DNA from 2 places in the Arthrobacter sp. P1_H7 genome. Region 2 is predicted to be linked to the other one. Evidence: predicted binding sites of a transcription regulator. Region 2 holds the regulator's gene; the other holds the start of a gene.
The links. Region 2 encodes HrcA, which represses chaperone genes, less so after heat shock. Its sites were predicted from a motif close to TTNGCACTCGNNNNNNNCGAGTGCNAA; they were not measured.
Positions count from the first base shown of each region.

Region 1: the regulator HrcA is predicted to act here: its motif matches at 3,387-3,413, upstream of AC1DXI_RS16990 (FmdB family zinc ribbon protein).

Region 1 is NZ_JBFUCO010000017.1:87,221-94,352, reverse strand. It holds gene AC1DXI_RS17000 (AAA family ATPase) at 1-1,909, shown strand, start outside; gene AC1DXI_RS16995 (RcpC/CpaB family pilus assembly protein) at 1,993-2,892, opposite strand; gene AC1DXI_RS16990 (FmdB family zinc ribbon protein) at 3,046-3,300, opposite strand; gene AC1DXI_RS16985 (5-formyltetrahydrofolate cyclo-ligase) at 3,454-4,089, opposite strand; gene galU (UTP--glucose-1-phosphate uridylyltransferase GalU) at 4,195-5,112, shown strand; gene AC1DXI_RS16975 (GNAT family N-acetyltransferase) at 5,118-5,738, shown strand; gene AC1DXI_RS16970 (hypothetical protein) at 5,882-6,880, shown strand; gene AC1DXI_RS16965 (hypothetical protein) at 7,126-7,132, shown strand, end outside.
Region 2 is NZ_JBFUCO010000016.1:65,234-72,365, forward strand. It holds gene AC1DXI_RS15620 (DUF3097 domain-containing protein) at 1-10, opposite strand, end outside; gene hrcA (heat-inducible transcriptional repressor HrcA) at 328-1,341, shown strand; gene dnaJ (molecular chaperone DnaJ) at 1,420-2,550, shown strand; gene AC1DXI_RS15635 (16S rRNA (uracil(1498)-N(3))-methyltransferase) at 2,553-3,341, shown strand; gene AC1DXI_RS15640 (GerMN domain-containing protein) at 3,394-4,320, opposite strand; gene AC1DXI_RS15645 (DNA polymerase IV) at 4,897-5,970, shown strand; gene AC1DXI_RS15650 (N-acetyltransferase family protein) at 6,058-6,777, shown strand; gene AC1DXI_RS15655 (GNAT family N-acetyltransferase) at 6,767-7,003, opposite strand; gene AC1DXI_RS15660 (NAD-dependent epimerase/dehydratase family protein) at 7,032-7,132, shown strand, end outside.

The DNA of each region.
Region 1 (7,132 bases), on a different contig from region 2:
CACACTGGTACCTGTGTGGTCCGTCAGCCCGTACCTCATGACGGGCCTCCTGCCGATCGAGCAGACCTTCGATGCCGTCGTGATCCTCGACGCCGAGACGACCTCGTTGCAGGCCGTCCTCCCGGCGATCGCCCGGTCCCGGCAGGTCATCGCGTTCGGCGACGAACAAATCGCCAGCCCGCGGACCTTTACCGTGGGCGTCGAACGGCTCGCCGCGGGGGAGAGCTCCTACCAAAGCGTTGAGAGCTCGTACCGGGCACTCGCTGCCGTGCTTCCGGTCTGGAACCTGAGGACCGTGTACCGTGCGGTCGATGAAGACCTGGTGCGCCAGCTCAGCAAGGGTTTTTACGGCGGGGAACTCACCCGCCTCCCGGAGGGGCAATCCGCCACGGGCCTTGACCGCACCCTCAGCGTGGAGTACCTCCCCGACGGCACGGGGCTGCCCAGCGCTGACCACGACGGCGTCGAATCGGTTGTTGCCGAGGTCAACCGTGCCGTGGAGCTGGTCTTCGAGCACGCCCGGCTCCGCCCCCGCACGTCGCTGGCCGTGGTGACCGGCAGCCTCCGCCATGCCGCCCGGATCGGCGAGGCCATTAGGGCCCAACTGCCCAACTACCCCATGCTCGGCAGCTTTTTCACGGCGGGGGATGAGTCCTTCCGCGTGGTGGATCTGGAACGCGCCCAGGGCCTGGTCCGCGACCACGTCATTTTTTCCCCGGGCTACGGCCGCACCCCGCACGGGCGCACCCTCCACAGCCTCGGGCCGCTTTCCGCCGACGGGGGCCGCGCAAAATTCGCCCTGGCGATGACGCGTGCGCGCCGGTCCCTGCACGTGCTCAGTTGCTTCCGCCCCGAAGACCTCGATGTCAGCCGCCTCAGCCACGGCGCCGTGGACTTCTACGAACTCCTGGACCGTGAGATCGCGGGCAACACGGATCTTGGCAGCCCCGCCTCCCGGGCCGCGGCCAGCGAGCAGGCGCTCGGCGCCGATCCGCTGGTGGCCGACCTGGGCGACCGGCTCCGGGCACGCGGGGCACGCGTGTGGCACCAGTACGACGGCGTCCTGAACATGGTGGCGGCCGCCGATCCGATGACCACAATCGGCCAGGACGATGCGGAGATTCCCCGTCCGGTCGCGATCGAGTCCGATGGCACCGGCCACTACCGGCGGATGAGCGTCCGGGAACGGAGCAGGCTCCGGCCGCAACTCCTGGAGAGGCTTGGCTGGCGGTACATGCCACTATGGACCATAGAGGTCTTCACCGACCCCTCAGCCTGCGCCGACCGGATTGGCGGCTACCTCGGGTTGGAGAAGCCCGCCGCGTCCAGCCGGATGCGGACATCGCACGGGTTCTTCGACGACGGCATCGAGCACCTGGCGATCGACGAGGCGCGGGCCGCCGAGTACCACGTGGCGGCCGAACCCGCGGGACAGGTATTCCGCGGCCACGAAACTGCCGGCCAGGAACTCCGCCGGCAGGCACCAGCATCAGCAATGACAGGCAATACAGGCAGTAAGGAGGCCGGCGGCATGAATGCGGACGGCAACACCGCGAACATCGACGACACCGGCAACACCGGCGACACGGGCAACACCGGCGACACGGGCAACACCGGCGACCACGAAGCCGCCGCAACCAACGACGCGGCGGGGGCCGCGGCCGCCACCGCTGGGCCGACGACCGCCGGGCCACAGCCCGGCGCATCGACCGGCGCGTCGACCGGCAACGGGCCGGACCAGGACGCCGCGAAGGGGACTTCCCGCCGTTCCGAGGCACAGGCCACCGTGGCCGAGGGTGTGCTGCCGAACAAGGCGGCGGAAGACGACCCCCGGCGCTGGGGTGACCAGCCTGATAATTACGATCACGACGCCTGGCTCCAAGAACAGAAGCCACCGCACTGGGGCTGACGCAGCCGCCCGCAGCAGAGCCTGCGGGCGCAGCCGGCGTCGACCCGAGCCAAGTGCCCGGACACCCTGGCCCAGCGGGAACGCTAGCCCGGCGGTGACGCCACGAGCACGAAAAACAGCTTGCCCTGGGTAGACGCGCCCGCCAGTCTGCGTGCCTGGTCGGCCGGTGCCGCCACCACCACCAGCCCGTCAGTCTCCGCAGCGGCGGGCCAAGGGCCGGCCTTGCCGCCCTGCGCCGAGGTCCAGAGCACCGGTACGGCTTCGGCCAGGACTTGGCTTTCGCCGGGTTGTTCCGTGCCGTTGCCGCCGGTGAGCACCACGTTGACGAGCTGCCCGGGGGAGACGAGCTGGATGGAGGCCGGATCTGCCATCCTCAGCGGCACGGCCGCAGAGCCGGCCGGGCTTCCGGCGAGCAAGCCCGGCCCAAGGATCTGGGCGTCCGTGAGGAGCTGGCCCTGGCGCAGCGGTGCGGCCAGCTGTTTGCCCTCGAATGCGGTCTCGCTGCCCGGGTTGCCGGCAGGCACGAGGCCGGGCGGCACGCTGATCCTGCTGACATCGCCGGGTTCCAGGGTCTTGCCGGCCGGCAGATCGGCCGCTGCGGCGAAGGCTGCGACCGTGTCAGCGGGCGGGGGAGCCAGCTGCTGAACCGTCAGACCGGCGGGAATGCAGAACAGGAGGGCCGCGATAAAGCGCCGGTTCCTGCTCAGCCAGCCGCGCAAGCGGCGCCGCGAGGGGTGGCCACGGGGCGGATGCCTGCGGGGTTGCTCCGGACCGAACCGGCTCCGGAACGGACGGCCGGCGGCGGAAGACGTGGCGGGAGGAGGGCTGACGGGGCGGATCCCGGTGCGGGACCAGCGGCCGGAGGCCACTTCGGGCATTGCGACGCGGAACGGCCTGAACGAAGGCGTGGAAGAGGGCCCGGATGCCGCCGGGGCAGCCGTCGGGAACGAAGGCAGGGATACCGCGCTGAGGAAAAGTGTCATGCCGCCACGCTACGGATCCGCCCAGGGCGGCAGGAGCTGCGGAGCGTCCTATGTGGACAACGGCCACAGCGGACAGGGACCAGCGGTTCAGGCAGTGCCCAGGCTCAGCCGGCCGTGGCCCAGCCGGCAGCAGGCGCCAACCCGGCAGATGCCCTAGCTGGCCGCGGCGGCGGCGGGTGCGGGGGTGGCCGCGGGAGCAGCAGGAGCCGGAGAGACCGTGCTGCCCTTGGCGTCGCGCGAATCGGTCCTGTAGAAGCCGGAGCCCTTGAACACTACGCCGACGCTGTTGAACTTCTTGCGCAGCGTGCCCTGGCACTCGGGGCAGGACGTCAAGGAGTTGTCGCTGAACGACTGCACGATCTCGAAGGCGTGGCTGCAGTCCTTGCAGGCGTATGCATACGTGGGCACTGGAAATCCTCCTCAGGGGCAAACGAGCAGGTCCCGTGCTGTCGAGTCCGGATGGCCGCCGATATGTCTATCGGCCGGTTCCGTCCTTAGCAGTCGCAGGGCCTGAGTGCCAATTCTATCACCTTGGCAGGAACCGGATCAGTCGGGCCGGGATCAGCCGAGCCGGATGATCCCGCCCGGGGTCAGCGCCGTGTCGACTTTCCGGTCGAACGACTCCGCCGGAATGCTGCCCGCGGGCAGCACCTCCGTGTCATACACGACGGCGGCAGTCGGCAACGCGACACCGTCGAACGCCCCGCCGGGCGCCCCGCCGGACGCGGAGGACATGGCGGCCAGGGCGGCAAGAAACTTGTCGTAGTAGCCGCCGCCTTGTCCGATTCGGTTGCCCGAGAAATCCACCGCCGTGGCCGGGAGGAAGATGGCGGTGGCGTCCCGCATGACGTCGGTGCCGTGGCGCTCTCCGACTGGCTCCTGGATGGGGGCGTAACGGCTGCGGACAAACCCGGACAGGGGAGTCCAGTACACCCAGCTGAGCTCGATTTCGGGTTCGCAAACCGGCAGCAGCACCCGGTGCCCGGCATCGACCAGGGCCGTCAGCAGTGGCATTGTGGGCGGTTCGGCGCCCACCCCGAGGTACGCCGCGAAGGTGCCCTGGCGGCCGCTGGCCAGCCCGGAGGCCCACTGGAGCCCATGGCTGGCTATGCCCGCCGCGGCGGCATCCTGCGCGGCCGGCGGGAGCGCGGAACGGGCCGCCCTGTGGCCGGAGCGTATTTCCTCTTTTGACGCCATATTGGCCCTTCCTCGGCCTCTTGCGGCCGCGCTGCACCGGGCAGGCCCGGCGGGCGGTTCGCACAATGATTACGCAATGATTCGTCCCTCCGTTAGATTAGTCGTGTGAATACACCTATCGCTTCCGTCCGCAAGGCCGTAATCCCCGCCGCAGGCCTTGGTACCAGGTTTCTCCCCGCCACGAAGGCCATGCCCAAGGAAATGCTGCCTGTCGTTGACAAGCCGGCCATCCAGTACGTCGTCGAGGAGGCCGTGAATGTCGGCCTGAATGATATCCTGATGATCACTGGCCGCAGCAAGCGGGCGTTGGAGGACCACTTCGACCGCGTCCCCGCGCTGGAGTCCACCCTGAAGGCTAAGGGCGACACGGCGAAGCTCGAGTCCATCCAGGCCGCCAGCAACCTCGGCGACATCCACTACGTCCGCCAGGGCGATCCCATGGGCCTCGGCCACGCGGTCCTCCGAGCCAAGCAGCACGTCGGGCAGGAGCCGTTCGCCGTCCTCCTCGGAGATGACCTCATTGACGCACGCGATGAGCTCCTCAGCACCATGATCGAGGTCCAGGCCAAGACCGGCGGGTCGGTGGTCGCTCTGATCGAGGTGGACCCGTCCCAGATCAGTGCCTACGGCTGCGCCGACGTCGAGGCAATTGGTGGTGAGGACTACGTCCGCATCAATCAGCTCGTGGAGAAGCCCGATGTCGCGGACGCCCCGTCCAACCTGGCGGTGATTGGCCGCTATGTGTTGCACCCGGCCGTCTTTGAAGTGCTGGAGCGCACCGCGCCCGGCCGCGGCGGGGAAATCCAGCTCACGGACGCCCTGCAGGAACTCTCTGCCGGCACCGGCGAAGGCTACGGCGTGTACGGCGTCATCTTCCGCGGCCGCCGCTACGACACCGGCGACAAGCTCAGCTACCTCAAGGCCTGTGTCCAGCTCGCCTGCGACAGTGAGGACCTCGGCCCGGGCCTGCGCGAATGGCTGCCCGGCTTCGCGTCCAGCCTGGCCCCCAGCCTCGCCAAATAACTCCCGTGGGGGGCAGCTTCACCTGGCCGGTGACCCTGGAGAGCGGCGACATCGTGTTGCGCCCGATCCGGTACCGGGACCGCAAGGAGTGGACAGCACTCAGGTCCCGCAACTGCGAGTGGCTGGCCCCCTGGGAGGCATCGAACCCGGTACCCGGCGGCGGCCTGCCGGACTACCGGCAGATGGTGCGTTCGCTCAAGGCCCAGGCCGCGCAGGCCGCGGCCCTGCCCTTCGTGATCGCGGAATGGACACCCGGCCATCAGGCACCGGTGATCGTGGGGCAGCTGACGGTGTCCTCGATCGTATGGGGATCGGCCATGATGGCAACGCTTGGCTATTGGGTTGACAAGGAACGGGCCGGCCGGGGGATCGCCCCCACCGCGGTGGCCATGGCGACGGACTATTGCTTCGGCGCCCTTGGCCTGCACCGCATGGAGATCAACATCAGGCCGGAGAACGCGCCGAGCCTGCGCGTGGTGGAGAAACTCGGGTTTCGCGACGAGGGATTCCGGCCCAGGTTCCTGCACATCAACGGTGAATGGGCGGACCACCGGACTTTCGCGCTCACGGCGGAAGAAGTACCGGAAGGCCTCCTCGCGCGGTGGCTGAGAACCCGCCAGTCCTGAAGCCCGCGACAGCCGCCTGACCAGCCACGACGCCCCGACGTCGGCCAGTCCCGGCCGCGCGCGCGACACACCCCTGACAATGCGGGGCAGCACCCCATATACCTCATACGGTTTTGAGTGTGGACTTCCCTCTTAGCAGCTCTGTGATCCTTGTCATTGCTGTTGCGCTCTGGATCGTGTGGGTGGCGCCTTACGTTCTCCGGAACGGACGCCACCAGCTGCAGCCTGCAGGCGAATTCCTGGCGGACGTCATTGACATGGAACCAGCAGATCCACAGGCGGGGAAGGTTATGAAAATGGCGGCGCAGCAGGAGAAACCCATGATCAGCACTCAACGCGCAGAACCGTCCGGCGGCACACCTGGGCCTGGGGCGGGCAAAGCGGCGACTCCTCGGGTTAGCCCAATTGCTGCGGCGGGCTCCCCGGTGTTCCGGATTCGTTGGGGGCGCCTGGTGCTGGCGGTAGCCGGGCTCCTGGCTCTCCTCACGGCAGTGGTGTCCGGAGCCCTCCGACTTTTCGGCATCGGTTCAGGCTGGCTGCCGTTGACCGCCCTCCTGGGCGCCGTCGCCTCAGTGGCGCTGCTTCGCCGCCTTGCCGTCCGCGATCGCCGGCGGAAGATGAACGCTGCGTTCCGTGCAGCCATGGCCAGCCCGGAACGCACTCTTGCGCGGCCGTCCGCACCTGAACAGACCCCCTCCATTCCCGCCGGCCGCCCCGGCGCCCGGCCGGAAAGCCCGCTCTTCGACGCCGAAGCGGGCCGCGACACGCCCGAGCCCGCGCCGAAGCCGCTGACCGCACTGGAACTCCGCCAGGCCGCCCTCGCCGAAGCCGTCGCCTCGGGTGATGCCTCGGCGGCTGTGGCCGCCGGCACGGGTGCAGTAGCGGAGGGCACGAGCTGGGAGCCCGTCGAGGTTCCCAAGCCCACCTACGTCGAAGCCCCGAAGGCCGAACGTGCAGCCCCGATGCCCCTCGACCTTCCCGAGGCGCCGAAGGCCGTAGGGAAACCGTCCCTCAAGCAGGCCTCAGCGCGGCCGGCAGTGTCCGATCCGCAGACCGCCGAGGATTCCGAAACCAAGCAGCTCAGCAAAGCCCAGAGCGCCTTGAGCAACCTGGATGATGTCCTCCAGCGGCGCCGCGCCTGATCCGGCACGTCCTTGCAGAGATTACTCCGGGCAGCCAGCGATGGCGGCCCGGGGTTTTTCATGTCCCCGCAGCGGCGGCGGACTTCGCTACGCCGGGCCGTCGACGCCGGGCACTCCGTGGCCGTGCTCAGCCGCAACCCGCCAGCGGCCGGCGCCGCCGGCAACATCCGGGGCGCGGAATACTTACGCGCGCGGATGTCACGACGGGCGAGGGGATCGCGGCCGCCCTGGCCGGCGCCGACGTCGTGATTG
Region 2 (7,132 bases):
GGTACGACATCTCTACACGCTTACTTTGCACTCGGAATGTACGGCGGTCGGTGGAACTCTCCGGGGCCGGAACCGGACCGCGACGGCGCGGCAACGGCAGCGGCTGCCACGGTCTCGGCGCCGGCGTGACGGGAATCGCGTTCCCGCGGGCCACGCCTGGAGCGAATCCAATGCTAACAACGCGGCGACTCATATTAGACTGGTTAGCACTTAGGCATGTCGAGTGCTAACCCTTGTCCTGTTGCGGACCGTCCGTGCAGCACTTGTGGACCCGGACCGGACACGGCGGACGGCACCGACTGCGGGACAGTCGATTGGAGGTGGAGCGTGAGCGAACCGCGCAAACTCGAAGTGCTGCGCGCCATCGTGGAGGACTACGTCCATTCGCGTGAGCCCGTTGGTTCCAAAGCGCTCGTGGAACGGCACCATCTCGGCGTCTCCAGCGCCACGATCCGAAACGACATGGCGGCGCTGGAAGATGAGGGCCTGATCACGGCACCGCACACGAGCGCCGGCCGGATCCCCACCGACAAGGGCTACCGGCTTTTCGTCGACCAGATCTCAGCGGTGAAGCCGTTGTCCCCGGCTGAGCGCCGGGCCATCCAGGCGCTGCTGGAAGGATCCGACGACCTCGACGACATCCTTGACCGGACCGTGAGGCTCCTCTCGCACCTGACCAACCAGGTCGCCGTCGTGCAGTATCCGCTGCTCAGCCGCGCCCGGGTGCGACACATCGAGTTCGTGCTGCTGGCGCCCCGGAAAGTGCTGGCGGTACTGATCGCGGACAGCGGCAAGGTGGAGCAGCGCGTGATCGACGTCGGGCAGGACCTTCCCGACGACGCGCTGGCGGAACTGCGGACCAGCTTTCTGGCCAGCCTCTCCGGAACCCCGCTGAGCCTGATGCCGCAGCTGCTGCCCGCCGTCGTTGCCGGTGGCCCGCCGGCGCGGCGCGGAGCGGCCCAGGCGCTGGCCCGCGGCCTGGAGGCCCTGGCCACGAGCAGCCGCGAAGAGCGCATGGTCATGGCCGGCACCGCCAACCTGGCCCGCTCCAACGTGGACTTCCCGCTCAGCATCGGCCCCGTGCTCGAGGCCCTCGAGGAGCAGGTGGTCATGCTCCGCCTGCTCAGCGAAATGGCCGAAGACCCGCGGGGTGTCACGGTCAGCATCGGCCGGGAAAACCCTTACGACGGTCTGGCCGAGGCCTCGGTTGTGGCCACAGCCTACGGGCCGGACGCCACGGCCAAGGTCGGCGTGCTTGGGCCCACCCGGATGGACTATCCCACCACCATGGCCGCCGTCCGCGCGGTGGCCCGCTACCTTTCGAGGATCCTGGGGCCCTGACAGGCCCGGGACCGAACACGACTTCTTGCCCCACAGGCAGTGCCCCACAGGCAGTACGAAAAGGAAGAGATACACACTTTGAGCAGCCACTACGACGTTCTTGGAGTCTCCCGCGACGCATCGGGGGAGGAGATCAAGAAGGCCTACCGGAAACTGGCCCGCACCCTGCACCCGGATGTGAACCCCGGGGAGGACGCCTCGGACAGGTTCAAGGCAGTCACCCACGCTTACGAGGTCCTCTCTGATCCGCAGAAGCGCCGGGTCTACGACACCACCGGCAACGAGAACGGTACCGACAACGGCTTCGGCGGCGGCAGCTACTCGGGCCAGGGCTTCGCCTTCCAGGACATCTTCGAGACCTTCTTCGGCGCCGGTGGCGGCCAGGGCGGCCCGGCGTCCCGGGTCCGCCGCGGCCAGGACGCGCTGATCAGCGTCCGGATCGACCTCCGCGACGCAGTGTTCGGCGTGAACAAGAAGCTCGAGGTCGACACGGCCGTCATCTGCCCCACGTGCGATGGGTCCTGCTGCCGCGAGGGCACCCACCCGGTCCGCTGCGACATCTGTGGCGGCAGCGGTCAGGTCCAGCGCGCCGTGCGGTCCATCCTGGGCCAGGTCATGACATCCGCCCCCTGCGGATCCTGCGAGGGGTTCGGCACCGTCATCAAGGACCCCTGCAACGAATGCAGCGGCCAGGGCCGGATCCGCAGCCGCCGCTCCCTGACCGTCAAGGTCCCGGCCGGTGTCGCCACCGGCACCCGCATCCAGCTGTCCGGCCAGGGCGAGGCAGGCCCTGCCGGTGGCCCCGCCGGGGACCTGTACGTGGAGATCCGGGTCAACAACGACCCCACCTACGTGCGCGAGGGCGATGACCTCCACGCGAGCCTCAACATTCCCATGACGGCTGCCGCGCTCGGCACCGAAATATCCCTCGACACCTTCGACGGGCAGCAGGAGATCGACGTCAAGGCCGGCACCCAGTCGGGCGAGGTCATCACCCTGCGCGGCCTCGGCGTCACGCACCTGCGCGGTCACGGCCGCGGCGACCTGAAGGTGCACCTGCAGGTGGAAACGCCGGTCAAGCTCGATCACGTCCAGGAAGAACTGCTCCGCCAGTTGGCCAAGCACCGCGGCGAGCACCACACGGAAGGAAAGCTTGCGGCCAGCGGCGGCGTCTTCGCCAAACTGCGGGACCGGCTCGGTAACCTGTAGCGGTGAGTAACCCGGTCTTCTTCACCTCCCCAGGCACCCTGGACCAGCAGGTCCCCGGCTCGGCCTTCGTCCTCGAGGGTGGCGAGGCGCGCCACGCCGTCACCGTCAAACGGATCGCCGTCGGCGAAGTCGTCGACATCGCGGACGGCGCCGGCAAACGCCTGACCGGCACCGTGACCGCCGTCGCTCCCGGGGAGCTGACCGTCGAATGCGTGGACCTTGCAGAGGAACCTCCGCCGGGAATCCGGCTGGTCCTGGTCCAGGCCCTCGCCAAGGGCGATCGCGACGAACTCGCGGCCGAAACCGCGACTGAGTTGGGCATCGACGCCGTCATTCCCTGGCAGGCCGAACGGTCCATTGTGCGGTGGAAGGCTGAGCGGGCCGCGAAGGCGCATGCCAAATGGCAGTCAGTGGTGACGGCCGCCGCCAAACAGGCGCGCCGGGCATGGATTCCCGAGGTCCGGGCCGCCGTCGACGGCGCCGGGCTGCAGGCGGCCGTGGCGGCGGCAGACCTCGCCGTCATCCTGCATGAAGACGCCGTACGCCCCCTGCGGCTCGTCCTGGAATCCTGGTTGGAATCCGCGCAGCCCGGCGAGGTTATGGCAGGCGATGCCGGATCCCGTGAGGTCCTGCTGATAGTGGGTCCGGAAGGCGGCATCAGCCCGCGGGAGGTAACCCGGCTCTGCGACGCCGGCGCGGTCACGGCCCTTTTGGGGCACCATGTGCTGCGTTCGTCCACGGCGGGGCCCGCCGCCACCGTGTTGGCCAGCGACATCCTCGGCCGCTGGTGACCTGCTGCAGCCGCCGTCACCAGTGACAGTGGCGGCTATTTGACCGTGAAGGTTATTTGACCGTGAACCCGCGGGTGTCCTGGAATACTTCCTTGGCGCTGTCGGCTGCGTCCACCTGGGACACCCGGACCTCGTAATTGCCCGGGCCGAGGTTCACGGACAACGTGAACAGCCCAGACTGGGTTGCATCGGCCGAGGCGGTGGCGCTGCCGTTGAGATAGGCGGTCTTGGCGTTGTCGCCGTCGCCGTCAACCTTGAGGATCGCCCAGCGGAGCTTCCCGCCCTGGACGGTGCTGCGGCCACGGATCTTGACCGAACCGTCGCCCACGGACGTGCCCTCCTGCGGATCAATGATCCACACAGGTGCCACCATCCCGGCGCTGCGGGACGTCGGCTCGCCCAGACGGACGTGGTTGAAGGCGACGTAGTCCGTGTGTCCGTCCACCAGCACAACCACCTGGACCTGCTGTCCGGCATCGATGAGGCCGGCGCTGGCCGCGGCAGCTGTCGCCGTGTAGACGAGCTGCTGGATGGCGCGCTCGGCCATGGCCGCATCCACGTTGCTGTTGAAGGCATCAGCGGAGACATCCACGGTGATGACGTTCTTGCCGGAGATCGACGTCGCCAGCTTCTTCGGATTCTGCCACGGCGTGAAGAAATCCGGGTCCAGCGGCTTCTGCGACATCATGACCCGCAGGGCGCGGGTGACGGGATTGTCCTGGTCGGGAACGTCGCGGAACTCGCGGTAGAGAAACGCGTTGTCATTGCCCCGGCCGATCCAATACACGGGAGCCTTGTTCGACGTCTGCGCTGTCTCGAGCGGGGCGCTCGTGGTGGGTACGCCCGACGCCGGGACGGGAATGAGTTCCGACGGGCTGCTGGAATTCGTGATGCTGCTCTGCGGCGTCGCCACGCAGCCGGACAGGACGAGGGCGGCAGGCAGCGCCAACGCCAGCGCGGCGCGGCGGACGCGCCCCACCGATGGCTGCTGAACTCCACGCTTGCTGATGCCGCTGTCCCTTCGTCTTACGCCCCGCGTTCCGCGGTGATGATCCGTTTGTAGCCGTCGCAGGCCGCTGGCGGCCGTCCCCGTCCCTCACCGGCCGGAGACCGGCCCGGCGATCCCGGGAGAGCCGGATTCCAGCATGGCACACGGGCACGGCGCGGCAGCCGGGTTTGGGCCCCGGCGCCGGAACTGCAACGGGAACGATATGAGGCCGATACAAAGTTGATACCTAACGGGGCCTGCCGGTGGTTCCTCGCGCGGACGTGGTACGGCCGCTTGTCTATGCCTGCTGTGCCAGCAGCCCGATGGTGTACTGGCACAGCAGCACTATCCTCCGATGAGCTCCTTGACTGGCCCCTCGTGCAGGGCCACGTAAACGTAGTCTCGGATCCGATTCGCCTCCGGGTCTGTCATAGTCCGGGCGAGGGGACGCAGCACCAGGCGTATCAGCGCATTGGCCTGACCATGTGGCTTGGTTCTATAGCCGATGGCGCCCCTCGTCGCTGAGCCAGCGATGCCTGCCGGGGTCGTTTAGGGCAGACTGGTGGCGTGAGCGGAATCCGGTGGGTGCTGCACGTCGATCTCGACCAGTTCATCGCGGCTGTCGAAGTGCTCCGGCGGCCGGAGCTTGCGGGCAAGCCGATCATTGTCGGCGGCCGGGGCGACCCCACGGAACGCGCTGTGGTGTCGACCGCATCCTACGAAGCCCGGGCATTCGGCGTCGGTTCCGGCATGCCCTTAAGCATTGCTGCCCGGAAAGTGCCCGACGCCGTGATCCTGCCAGTCGATCAGGAGGCTTACCTAGCGGCGTCTGAAATCGTCATGGCTACCTTGCGCGCGCAGCCCGGCGCCACCGTGCAGGTGTTGGGGTGGGACGAAGCCTTTGTGGGCATCACGATAGAGAATCCGGAAGCCTACGCACGGCAGGTGCAGGCCGCTGTCCTGGCCCGTACACAGCTGCATTGCAGTGTGGGCATCGGCGACACCCTGGTCCGAGCCAAGGTCGCCACCGGGTTCGGCAAGCCGGCCGGCGTCTTCCGTCTCACTGCCGGGAACTGGCTCGCTGTCATGGGCAGTCGGCCCACCAAGGACCTGTGGGGCGTCGGAACCAAGGTGTCGGGCCGGCTGGCCAAACTCGGCATCAACACAGTCGCCGAGCTCGCCGCGTTCGACCCCCAAGACCTGGTGCCGGAGTTCGGCCCCAGGATGGGACCTTGGTACGCGGAACTCGGACGCGGGGACGGCACCAGCGTTGTGGACGCCACCCCGTGGGTCGCCCGCGGGCATAGCCGGGAGACCACCTTCCAGCGCGACCTGACCGCACCCGCCCAGGTGGACGACGCCGTGAGGGAGCTGACAGCGCGTGTCCTGGAGGATGTTGTGGCCGAAGGACGGCCCGTGGTTGGGCTGACCCTGAAAGTTCGCTACGCGCCGTTCGTCACCAAGACGCACGCGAAGAAAATTCCCGAGACATTCGACCGGAACGAAATCCTCGCACGGGCGTTGGACCTCGCAGCCGGAATCGAAGCGGGCCGTCCGATCCGCCTCCTGGGCCTGCGGGCCGAAATGGCAATGCCCGACGATGCCCGAACGGGACATACGCCGACGCGCGGCGGTTGGTGACGGCGTCGCTGCCTTCCCGCCGCAGCGTTCTGCGGGCAGGCTGAAAATGACCCTGAGAACCCCTCAAGTGAAAGCTAGGCTGGGAGGATGGAATACCAGATCCGCCAGGCCGCGGGTGGGGACGCTGATGCCGTAGTCCGGATGCACACCCGGGCCCATGAGGAATGCTACGGGCACCTTCTGTCCCCGGCGTTCTTCGATGCGCGCCGTGCCAGCATCCCGGAGCGCGTGGAAAAACGCCGACCTTATCGGGACAGCGCCGAGCCTCGAATCATCGCCGTGGACAAGGGCAATGAAATCGTCGGATTTGCCGACGCAGGTACGGGACGTGACGATGACCTACCCGGAGAGCTTGAGCTTTACTCCATCTACACACTGGGGCGCACCCATGGCACCGGGCTCGGGGAGGCCCTGCTGAGGGCCGCCCTCGGCGATTTACCCGCCTACCTGTGGGTGCTTGAGGCCAACCCCCGCGCTCAGGCCTTTTATGCCAAGAACGGTTTTCAGCCCGATGGGACACGAAAATTGCTTTCACCCGACTGGGAGGATCTACCTGAGACACGGATGGTCCGCTCCGACATTTCGCCGGCCACATCCACGCCGAGCCCGACAGAGTTTCGCCGGGCGTATTCGGGCCCCAGTCCGGCGATTCTCACGTCAGAAGCGAATGAATGTACCGCTGCGAAATCATCCATCGTGTATTCGTGCAGGAGGAGACGCTCAGTCTGCAATTCCATGGGTCCATCATGCCGGAGCCGGAGCCGGAGCCGGCGCATCGGCCTGGCGGACCCGAGGGTCAGAACCTGAGAATGTTCAGTTCCGCGGCCGGCTCGAAACCAAGCCGTGCATAAAAGTCGCGTGATTCGTCGGAGGGGGAAAGTACCATCCGTACGGCATTGATGCCTTGCGCGAACCGGATCGAGGCGTCCACGAGCCGGCCGCCGACTCCGGCGTTCCGAAACTCCGGAAGGACGTAGGCGTTGCCCAGATAGACCCACCGGGACGATTCCGTTCCCGGTTTGTGCGTCCGCAAACGCACCCCGTCCGTTAGAGTCGGACCAATGAAACGGGCTGTGATCCTCGGAGGCACTGGCGTTCTTGGCCGCGCGATTGCGTGGCGGCTGATCCGTGCCGGCTGGGCCGTGGACATGACGGGCCGGGA